2 regions of the Promicromonospora sp. NPDC090134 genome follow, and region 1 is predicted to be linked to the other one. Evidence: riboswitches for the same ligand, from Rfam matches in the RefSeq annotation. Region 1 holds a riboswitch; the other holds the start of a gene.
What was found. A riboswitch is a leader RNA that binds a small molecule or an ion and turns the genes downstream of it on or off. The one in region 1 is predicted to bind cyclic di-AMP.
Positions count from the first base shown of each region.

Region 1 (5,255 bases):
CCGCGATGTAGAGGGTCCGCTCGTCGGCGGAGAAGGCCAGGCCGTTGGGTCCGGCGAAGTCGTCGGCGACCCGGGCGACCGAGCCGTCCGGGTCCCGGCGGTAGACGTGGGTGCCGCCGGCCTCGGGCACGGCGGCGAAGCCCTCGTAGTCGCTCTGGATCCCGTAGGTCGGGTCGGTGAACCACACGCTCCCGCCGCTGTGCTCGACCAGGTCGTTCGGGCTGTTCAGGCGCTTGTCCTGCCAGCGGTCGGCCAGCGTGGTGACGGTGCCGTCGGGCTCGGTGCGCGTGACCGACCGGGTGCCGTGCTCGCACTGGAGCATCCGGCCCGCGCGGTCGACGGTCCGGCCGTTGGCGTGGCCGCCGGGGCTGCGCCAGACGCCGACGCCGCCCGTGGCCCCGTCCCACGCGAGGACCCGGTCGTTCGGGATGTCGCTGAACAGCAGCGTGCGCCAGGCGGGCGAGTACGCCGGGCCCTCGAGCCAGCTGCCCTCGTCGAAGAGCACCTCGGCGAACGTGTCGCCGCGGACGGGCGCGAACCGCTCGTCGTGTCGCTCCCACCGGGCGCGAATCCTGTCCAGCGTCACGTGTGTACTCCTTTGTCCGGTTGCTCACCTGTGGGGGTGGGCGGTGACGTGCATGAGATCCGGGGGTGGCCGGGTCGGCTTCATCGCGTTCGGGCTGGCCCCGAAGAGTTCATCCTGGCTGGACAGTCCAGCACAGCCGGAGATCGCGGGTGCCGGCCGAACGAAGTTCAGCGCACCCGGCCACCCCTCGAACAGTGCTGTCTGCCTCGGCGAGGCCCGAACGGCGGCGCGCAGGCCCTACACCGCGCAGGCCCGACGGCGGACGTCAGCCGGCTCCGAGCACCTCGGCCGCCGTCGTGACCTCGATCAGCGGCGCGTACAGCCGCATGATCTCCAGGGCGCGTTCGTGGTTCTCCGGCGTCGAGCCCGCGCAGGCGTCCTCGACGACCAGGACCCGGCGGCCCGCGTCGGCGGCCGCCAGGGCGGTGGAGATCACGCAGCAGTCGGTGGCCACGCCCGCCAGCACCAGCGTGCCGGCGTCTCCGGTGGCGGCCGCCAGCTCCGGGCCCCACTTGCCGAACGTGGTGCGCGTGACGACGGGTGCGCCGGCGGCGACGACGTCGGCGAGGTCGGTGATCTCGTACAGCGGGTCGTCCTCGGGCACGAGCGCGAACGGCCACTGGTCGAAGTAGGCGCGCCAGGCGCCGTCGGGCACGCCGGGGGCGACGTAGCGCGTCAGGACGGTGCGCCCGGCGAACGCGGGGAGCAGGCGCCGCGTCCCGGCGAGCGCGCGCGGGTAGTCGGGGGAGGCCCAGGGGCTGGGCGGGACGGCGAACACGTCCTGCATGTCGATCACGACCAGGGCGGCGTCCGGCCCGACATCGGCGGCGTCCGGCCCGACGGCGTCCGAACCGCCGCTCACCGCTCCTCCTGCCGGCGCACCGCGCGGGAGCTCAGCAGGAGCGTCCCCACGAACCCGAGGGTCAGGGCCACCAGCACCCCGAGGTTCGCGAATGCCCAGTTCCCGTCCACCCCGCCGAGGGGACCGAGCAGGTAGCCCTGCCACTGCAGCCAGGGCGCGTAGGTGTTGGTCACCAGGCCCCAGCCGATGCCCGTTCCGACCACGACGAGCAGCACGGCGGCCCAGTTCACGGACCCGTAGCGGCCGTCGGCGTCGTACAGGTCGGCGTCGGCGTAGTCACGGCGGCGCAGCAGGATGTCGGCGAGCAGCACGCCGCACCACGCGGCGACCGGCACGCCGAGGGTGATGAGGAAGCCCTGGAAGGGGCCGATGAAGGAGTCGGCGACGAAGACGACGTAGATCGCGCCGACGACCATGAGGGCGCCGTCGATCGCGGCGGCCACCCAGCGCGGCGCGGGCAGCCCCAGGGAGAGCAGCGCGAGCCCGGAGGAGTAGATGTCGAGGGCGGCGCCGCCGATCAGCCCGGCGAGGGCGACCACGATGAACGGGATGAGGAACCAGGTGGGCAGGATCGTGGACAGCGCCCCGATCGGGTCGGCGCCGATCGCCTCGTTGAGCACGGGGTCGGAGCCGGCGAGCAGCAGGCCGAACACGAGCAGCACGACGGGGGCCAGCGAGGCGCCCAGCGTGGTCCACCCGACGATGCCGCGCCCCGAGGCGGAGCGCGGCAGGTAGCGCGAGTAGTCGGCGGCCATGTTGACCCAGCCCAGCCCGAAGCCGGTCATCATGAACACGAGCCCGCCGATCACCTGCGGGCTGCCTCCGGCGGGGATGGCGGCGACCGTGGCCCAGTCGATGTGGTCGAGCACCAGCACGATGTAGACGACGGTGAGCACGGCGGTCAGCACCGTGATGACGACCTGGAGCCGCATGACGAGGTCGAACCCGAAGACGCCCGCGACCACCACGATGCCCGCCACCACCACGAGGGCCACGACCTTGGTGACCGTGCCGCCGCCCCAGCCGAGCGTGCCGAGCACGGTCGAGGTCGCGAGCGTCGCCAGCGCGACGAGCACCGTCTCCCAGCCGACCGTGAGGATCCACGACAGCAGCGACGGCAGCTTGTTGCCCCGCACGCCGAACGCGGCCCGGGACAGCACCATGGTGGGCGCCGACCCGCGCTTGCCGGCCAGGGAGATGAACCCGCAGAACAGGAACGACACCACGATGCCGATGGTGCCGACCACGACCGCCTGCCAGAACGACACGGCGAACCCCAACAGGTAGGAGCCGTACCCGAGCCCGAGCACCGAGACGTTGGCCCCGAACCACGGCCAGAACAGGTTGCGCGGCGAACCGCGCCGTTCGGCCTCGTCGATGGTGTTCAGGGCATTGGTCTCGACGCTCGTGGGCGCGCTGCTCATGGTGGTGATCCTGCCACGACGCACGAAGGGCCCGCACCGTCCTGGTGCGGGCCCTTCGTGAACCGGTGTCGGACGGAGCCGACCCGGGTGTGTCAGCCGATCCGGAGGTAGACCGGGTTGTCCTGCCAGATCTCGGTGTACCGGACGGTCTGTCCGGGGACCGGCGCCTCGATCTGCATGCCGTCGCCCGCGTAGATGGCGACGTGGCCCGGGGACCAGATGATGTCGCCCGGCAGCGCGTCGGCGACCGAGACCTCGGTGCCGGAGTAGCGCTGCTCCGCCGAGGAGTGCGGCAGGGTGATGCCGACCTGGGCGTAGACGTAGGACGTGAAGCCCGAGCAGTCGAACCCGGCGGGGGTCGCACCGGCCCAGACGTAGGGGACGCCGAGGTACTGCATGGCGATGTCGACGATCTTGGACCCGGAGGTGGCGGCCGGGGCAGCCTTCTCCTCGGGCTCCTCGGCGGCGGGGGCCGCCGCAGGCTCGGCCGCGGCGGGCTCGGCCTCGACGACGGGCTCGGGCTCCGGCTCCGGCTCGGGCTCGGGCTCCGGCTCGGGGGCCGGCGTCACCTTGATGGTGCCGGACTCCAGCGCGAACTCGCTGTCGGCGGCGACCTTCACGGCGGGGGCGGTGTCCACCTTCGCCGTGGTCAGGGCGGCGGTGGCCACCTCGACGTCGGTCGGCTTCTGCGCGGCGTCCTGGACGACGTCACGCACGGCCTCGAGCTCGGCCGTGTTCGTGCTGGGGTCGTTCGCCGGGGCGGCGTTGGCCGGGATGGCGAGGAGCGAGACGAGCAGACCCGATCCGGCGGCGACGACCGCGCCACGGCGGGCGGTTGCGGAGATGCCGCGGGCAGCGGCGCGCGAGATGGGTGTCAGCGGGGTGATGGGTGGGTGGGCAGCACGATGGCGCCCGGGCATGCGTGTGGTCACAGCATTTTCTCCCGGCGCCTACGAGGTGAGCTGTCGGATTCGGATCGGAGAATGACCCGGCCGCGTCGTGCTGGTGCGGCTTCACCCCAAGGGCACCTCGCGGTGCCCACGTACTTGGTTCCCCCGTCCCTGTCATCTGTTCAGAGCAGATCTCGCGGCGGTGACAGGGCTCGGCGTCCACCACGAGTGCCCACGGAATTCCCCGTGAGCGGGACCGACCGTAGCCCGCCTCAGCGCGAAAGTCACGATCGCGTTACGGACATCCCGGCCCGCGCTGGAGCTATTGACCGGAATGTCCGACCTGCGCTAATGCGGTGGGCGCCGTCCGGATCGAGGACGGCGCCCACCGGGCCGAAGGTCCCGACTAGGACATCTGTCCAGGTCGCACATTGTGGTTGCGGGCGAACAGGTTGTCCGGGTCGTACCGCCGCTTGACCGACGCGAGCCGCTCGTAGGTCGACTTCGGGTAGACGTCTGTGACGTCCGTCTCATCCGCTGTCGTGAGGAAGTTCGCGTACGCCCCGCTGAGATACGGAGCGAGCCGGCCCCAGAGCCCGTCCAGCACCGGCCGCGCGGCCTCGATCACGGGTGCCGGGCCCCCGGCGAAGGTCGTGACCATGAGTTCCGCGCCCCGGTGGGCGTAGGCGGTGGCATCGCCCGGCACCCGGGACATCGCGCCGCCGAGGCTCCGGATCGAGATCGACGGCGCACCCGGCGACGTGCCGGCCTCGGTGAGGATCCGCAGGGTCTCCGCGACCGACTCCCGGTCCACGAGGCCGTCGTGGGCCACCACGTGGATGCCGGGCGGCGGCGTCGCGCCCTCCACCAGGACGTCCGCGTAGGCCATCAGCTCGACGTCGTCCGCGACGACCGTCCCGAGCGCGCGGAGGGGCTCCAGCGCGCGGGCCGCGGCGTCCGGGTCGTCGCCGTCGAAGGCCACGTGGATCTCCACCGGGGCCTCCGGCCCGCCTGCGAACGGGTTGGCGAGGTTGGCGATGGACGTGAGCTCCTCCGGCGCGGTGCGCAGGTAGTCCGCCCAGCCCTGGAGCACGGTCGCGGCCTCGGCCGCGGGGAACGAGACCTTGCCGAAGAAGACGCGCGTGGTGCGGTGCGCCGCGAAGTCGAACGACGTCACGACGCCGAAGTTGCCGCCGCCGCCACGGATCGCCCAGAACAGGTCCGGGTGCTCGTCGGCGCTCGCGGTCACGACCGCGCCGTCGGCGGTGACCACCTGGGCGGCCACGACGTTGTCCAGGGCCAGCCCGTACCGGCGGACCTTCCAGCCGATGCCGCCGCTCAGCGTCAGGCCGCCGACGCCGACGCTCCGGGTGTCGCCCGAGGAGATCGCGAGGTCGTGCGGGGCCAGCGCGTCCGCGACCTGGCCCCAGGTGGCGCCGCCGCCGATCCGCACCAGGTTGCGCTCGGTGTCGACCACCTCGATGTCGGCGAGC
Region 1 is NZ_JBIVCZ010000002.1:307,997-313,251, reverse strand. It holds gene ACIPN7_RS07845 (SMP-30/gluconolactonase/LRE family protein) at 1-586, opposite strand, end outside; gene ACIPN7_RS07840 (cysteine hydrolase family protein) at 852-1,448, opposite strand; gene ACIPN7_RS07835 (purine-cytosine permease family protein) at 1,445-2,872, opposite strand; gene ACIPN7_RS07830 (C40 family peptidase) at 2,965-3,804, opposite strand; cyclic di-AMP (ydaO/yuaA leader) riboswitch at 3,806-3,974, opposite strand; gene ACIPN7_RS07825 (FAD-binding oxidoreductase) at 4,169-5,255, opposite strand, start outside.

Region 2 (5,255 bases), on a different contig from region 1:
CCTACGAGCGTGTCGGACGAGACGAAAGAGAGCTAGCCGTGGCTGTTCCGAAGCGCAAGATGTCGCGCAGCAACACCCGTGCGCGTCGCTCGCAGTGGAAGACCACCGCAGCGACCCTCACGACCTGCCCGCAGTGCCAGGGCAACAAGCTGCCCCACACGGCGTGCCCGACGTGCGGTACCTACAAGGGTCGCACCTACCGCGACGCCCTGAAGACCGTTCACGCGGGCTGACGTGGCCAAGGGCGGGACGGCCCCGGCAAGGCCGGAACCTACCGCGCTGCTCGAGAAGCTCGGGGTCCATCTGGACCCCGAGCTTCTTGTGCTGGCACTGACCCACCGGTCGTTCGCGCACGAGGCCGGGGGCATCCCCACCAACGAGCGCCTGGAGTTCCTGGGTGACACGGTGCTGGGGCTGGTGGTCACCGAGGCGCTGTACCGGCGCCACCCGGACCAGTCGGAGGGCGACCTGGCGCGCATGCGCGCGGCCACGGTGTCGCAGCGTGCGCTCGCCGCGATCGCGCGCACCCTCGGGCTGGGCAAGTACGTGCTGCTCGGCAAGGGTGAGATCCGCACGCGCGGTTTCGAGAAGGACTCGATCCTGTCCGACACGGTCGAGGCGCTGATCGGCGCCACGTACCTGTCGCACGGTCTGGAGACCTCGCGCGAGCTCGTGCACCGGCTGGTGGACCCGACGCTCGACATCGCCGCCGGGCTGGGCGCGGGCCTGGACTGGAAGACCTCGCTCCAGGAGGCGTCCGCCGAGCGCGGCCTGGGTTCGCCGGACTACATCGCCACGTTCGAGGGGCCGGAGCACGCGCGGGTCTTCCACTCGACCGTCGTGATCGACGGCGTCACCTACGGGTCCGGTTCCGGCACCGCGAAGAAGCACGCCGAGCAGGGCGCCGCGGAGGAGACCTACCGGGCCCTGCTGGAGAAGTTCCCGCTGCACAAGGCGCCGGCCGCCGGTGCCTGAGCTTCCCGAGGTCGAGACCGTCCGGGACGGTCTCGACCGGCTCGTCGTGGGCGCCGTGGTGCGCGACGTCGAGGTCGCCCGCGAGTACAGCGTCCGCAGGCACGACGGCGGCCCGGACTCCTTCCGCGACCAGCTCACCGGACGGCGCCTGGCGGCCGCGGTGCGCCGCGGCAAGTTCCTCTGGCTGCCGCTCCTGCCAGAGGGCCCTGCGAGCCCCGTGGGCGACGTCGTCCCGGCGGCCGCGCTGCTGGCGCACCTCGGGATGTCGGGCCAGCTCCTCGTGCGCGGCGCTGCGCCGGCCGCCGCGCCCGGCGCCGCCCCGGACGAGGAAGCTGCCCGGACCCCGACCGGCGCCGCAGACCCGGCGGACGACTGGCAGCACCCGCACCTGCGGGTCCGCCTGCACCTGGACGGTGCCCCCTCCGGGGCGCGGTACCTCGACTTCGTGGACCAGCGGACCTTCGGGCACCTGAGCGTCCAGGACCTGGTGCCCGACGGGACGAGCGCGAGCGTCCCCGCCGGACACGGTTCCGACCTGCCCGTGCTGCCCGAGCCGGTGGCGCACATCGCGCGCGACCTGCTCGACCCGAACCTGGACCTGGACGCGCTGGTGAGCCGCGTCCGCCGTCGTCGGACGCAGGTCAAGCGCGCCCTGCTGGACCAGACCGTCGTGTCCGGCGTGGGCAACATCTATGCGGACGAGGCGCTGTGGCGGGCGCAGGTGCACTGGGCACGGCCCACGGACAAGCTGAAGGCCGCCGACGTGCGCCGCGTGCTGGACTCGGCGGCCGAGGTGATGCGCGAGGCGCTGGCGCAGGGCGGCACGAGCTTCGACGAGCTGTACGTCAACGTCAACGGCCAGTCGGGGTACTTCGACCGGTCGCTCGCCGTCTACGGCCGGGAGAACGAGGAGTGCCGTCGCTGCGGTGCGCTGGTGCGCCGTGACGCGTTCATGAACCGGTCGTCGTTCAGCTGCCCGGTCTGCCAGCCCAAGCCCCGCGGCCTCTGACCTCGCTCCACCCCTCGCCCCACCGTCGAGTGCTGGGTACGTGTCGCTTCCGAGCGGCCGGAACCACCCATACCCAGCACTCGACGAGGGCGGGAGGTGGGTCAGCGGGTGGCTACGTTGCGGAGGGCGTCGCCCGCGCGCCAGGCCGTGAGCTGTTCGGCCAGGAACCGGGCCGCGCCGCGGGGCCGGCCGCCCGCGACGTGCGGCGTGAGGATCAGGTTCGGCACGTCCCACAGCGGCGAGTCGGCGGGCAGCGGCTCGGTCTCCATGACGTCGAGCGCCGCGCCGGCGAGCCGGCCGGAGCGCAGGGCGTCCTCCAGGGCGGCCTCGTCCACGGTCGCGCCGCGGCCGACGTTGACGAAGCGGGCGGTCGGCGGCAGCAGGCCGAGCAGCCGGGCGTCCAGGATGTGCCGGGTCGCGGGCACGGCCGGCAGCAGCGAGACGAGCAGGTCGGTCTCGGCCAGCAGCGCGTCGAGGCCGCCGGCGTCGACCACGGGGTAGCCGGAGCGCTCGCCCGCCCGCGAGGCCACGCCCGTGACCTGCGCGCCGAGCGCGGTCAGCAGCGGCGCCAGGCGCAGGGCGATGGACCCGAAGCCCCAGATCGTCACGCGCGCGCCGTCGAGCGAGTACTCGAGGCCGGTGACGCCGTCGGCCTGGGCGAACGCGATCTCCTTGGCCCAGCGGTGCTCCCGCTGCGCGGCCAGGGACACGTCGATCCGGCGGACCGACGCCAGGATCAGGGCCAGCGCGTGCTCGGTCACGGTGTCGTCGTGCAGGGACTGCCCGGAGGAGATGACGACGTCGGGGGCGAACCCGGAGCGCAGCGCGACGTCCGGACCCGCCGACAGGGTCTGCACCCAGCGCAGGCCGGTCAGCCGCTCGGCGGCGTCGGCCACGATCTTGGGCGGGCTGGACCAGGTGACGAGCAGCTCGGCGTCGGTGTGCTCGGCGGGGATCGGCTCGTTCATCGCGTAGGTGGCGACGGTGTCGGTGCCGCCGGGCGCGAAGGAGGCTCCGCCGTCGGGCAGCAGGGACGGGAAGTCGAGGTCGAAGGGCACGTCCGGTACGAGGATCTTCACGCCGGGGACGTTACCCGACCGGGGCCACGAAGCAGAGCGCCCGTCCGGCCCGCCGAGGAGGTTCCTCGGGACGGCCGGACGGGCGCTCCGACGTGTGATGCGGGAGGCGTCAGCCCGTCACCCGGATGAAGACCGGGTTGGTCTGCCACATCTCCGTGTAGTGCACGGGAACGCCCTCCTGCTGGGCCTCGACGACCATGCCGTCGCCCGCGTAGAGCGAGACGTGGCCGGACGTCCAGACGATGTCGCCCGGCTGGGCCTCCGCGGCGGAGACCTGGTAGCCGACGGTCGACATCGAGGCCGAGCTGTGCGGGAGGCTGACCCCGAGCTGAGCGTAGACGTACTGGATGAGCCCGGAGCAGTCGAAGCCGCTGGGGGAGGCTCCGCCCCACACGTAGGGCACGCCCACGTACTCGAGGGCGAGGTTGACGGCCTGCTGCCCCAGGTCCGCGGAGGACTCGGACGCTGCCGCCGCGGCGGCCTCGGCCTCGGCGGCGGCTGCCGCAGCGGCCTCGGCGGCGGCCTTCGCCTCCGCCTCTGCCTGCGCCTTGGCTTCCGCCTCGGCCTTGGCGCGAGCCTCCGCCTCAGCCTTCGCCTTGGCCTCGGCGATGCCGGCCTCGGTCTCGGCGTACGGGGTCACGGTGACGCGACCCTTCTCGGCCTGGAAGTCGGCGTCGCGGGCGACCTCGACCTTGGTCACGAGGTTCTCGGCGAGACCCGCACGGGTCTTGGTGTCGAACGTCTTGTTGGCGAGCGTGGTCTGGGTGTGGGACTCGGCAGGCGCGGTGTGGGCGGTCTGGGTGAAGACCGACGCGAGCATGCCGGACGTGACGACCGCGATGGCGCCGGTACGGGCGGCATTCTCGGCTGCTGTCTGGCTCAGAGCGGTGAAGGGGGTGAGAGCGGGGCCCTCGGCGCGGTGCCGCCCCCGGTTGCTGGGTCGGTTTGCCTGGTCGTCCGCCCAGTCGTGGGTGCGGTCGGTGAGTACGGTCACCAGTGATCTCCTCGGACGCCTACGAGGTGAGCTGTCGGGTTCGGATGGGGAGAGCGATCACCCGGCCTCACAAGGAGGCTTCACCCCGAGGACACTCGCGTGCCCGGCTTACCTGGTTCCCCCGCCCCTGTCACGTTCTGGCTGCTCAGGACCGGTGACAGGATTCGGCGTCCGGGCCTGGACCTCCCCGTTGCTGGAGCGGCGAGATCGACCGTACTCGTCCGTTGCGGAAATGTCACGATTGGGTCACATACCGTCTTGTGATGGAACGTTCCTGGCAATGAGTGCCGCGTGTCACCATGGCGTGCATGCCCGATTCCCTGCTCGACCCCCTGCGCGCCCGGTACGACGTCGTCGTCGTGGGCGGCGGTCACAACGGCCTCACCGCGGCGGCCTATGCGGCCCGCGGCGGGCGCTCGGTCCTCGTCCTGGAGCGCGCCGACCACGTGGGCGGCGCCGCCGTCTCGGCCCGGCCGTTCCCCGGTGTGGACGCCCGCCTGTCGCGCTACTCCTACCTCGTATCGCTCCTCCCGCGCCGGATCGTCGACGAGCTCGGCCTGCCGGTCCGTCTCGTCCGGCGCCGCTGGTCGTCGTACACCCCCGTGGCCGACGGCGGCCTGCTGGTCGACACCCAGGACGACGCCGCCACCCGCGCCTCGTTCCGGCGCCTCACCGGCTCCGAGGCCGACTTCGAGGCGTGGGGCCGGTTCTACGCGATGACCGCCGAGGTGGCCCGCCGCCTCGCCCCGACGCTCACCGAGCCCCTGCTCCCGCGCTCCGCCGTGCGGCACCTCGTGGCCGACGGCGTGGGCGAGGAGGCCTGGCGCGCGCTCTTCGAGGAGCCCCTCGGTGAGGTAATACGCCGCACCTTCGCCGACGACGTCGTGCGGGGCGTCGCTGCCACCGACGGCCTGATCGGCACGTTCGCCGACGTCGACGAGCCGTCCCTGCGGCAGAACCGCTGCTTCCTGTACCACGTCATCGGCAACGGGACGGGGGACTGGGACGTGCCGGTGGGCGGCATGGGCGCCGTCTCCGGCGCCTTGCGCGACGCCGCGGTGGCGGCCGGCGCCACGATCGTCACCTCGGCGACCGTCACCGCCGTCGACCCCGGGGCCGTGGGGGCCGAGGTGGCCTGGACCGACGCCGACGGGCGCACCAGGGGCGTGACCGCCGGGCACGTGCTCGCGGGGTGCGC
Region 2 is NZ_JBIVCZ010000007.1:171,759-177,013, forward strand. It holds gene ACIPN7_RS19650 (YceD family protein) at 1-36, shown strand, start outside; gene rpmF (50S ribosomal protein L32) at 39-233, shown strand; gene rnc (ribonuclease III) at 235-975, shown strand; gene mutM (bifunctional DNA-formamidopyrimidine glycosylase/DNA-(apurinic or apyrimidinic site) lyase) at 968-1,984, shown strand; gene ACIPN7_RS19670 (NAD(P)-dependent oxidoreductase) at 2,086-3,063, opposite strand; gene ACIPN7_RS19675 (C40 family peptidase) at 3,173-4,057, opposite strand; cyclic di-AMP (ydaO/yuaA leader) riboswitch at 4,058-4,237, opposite strand; gene ACIPN7_RS19680 (phytoene desaturase family protein) at 4,366-5,255, shown strand, end outside.
Region 2: it holds a riboswitch for cyclic di-AMP, as region 1 does, so the genes downstream of both, ACIPN7_RS19675 (C40 family peptidase) here and ACIPN7_RS07830 (C40 family peptidase) in region 1, are expected to answer to the same signal.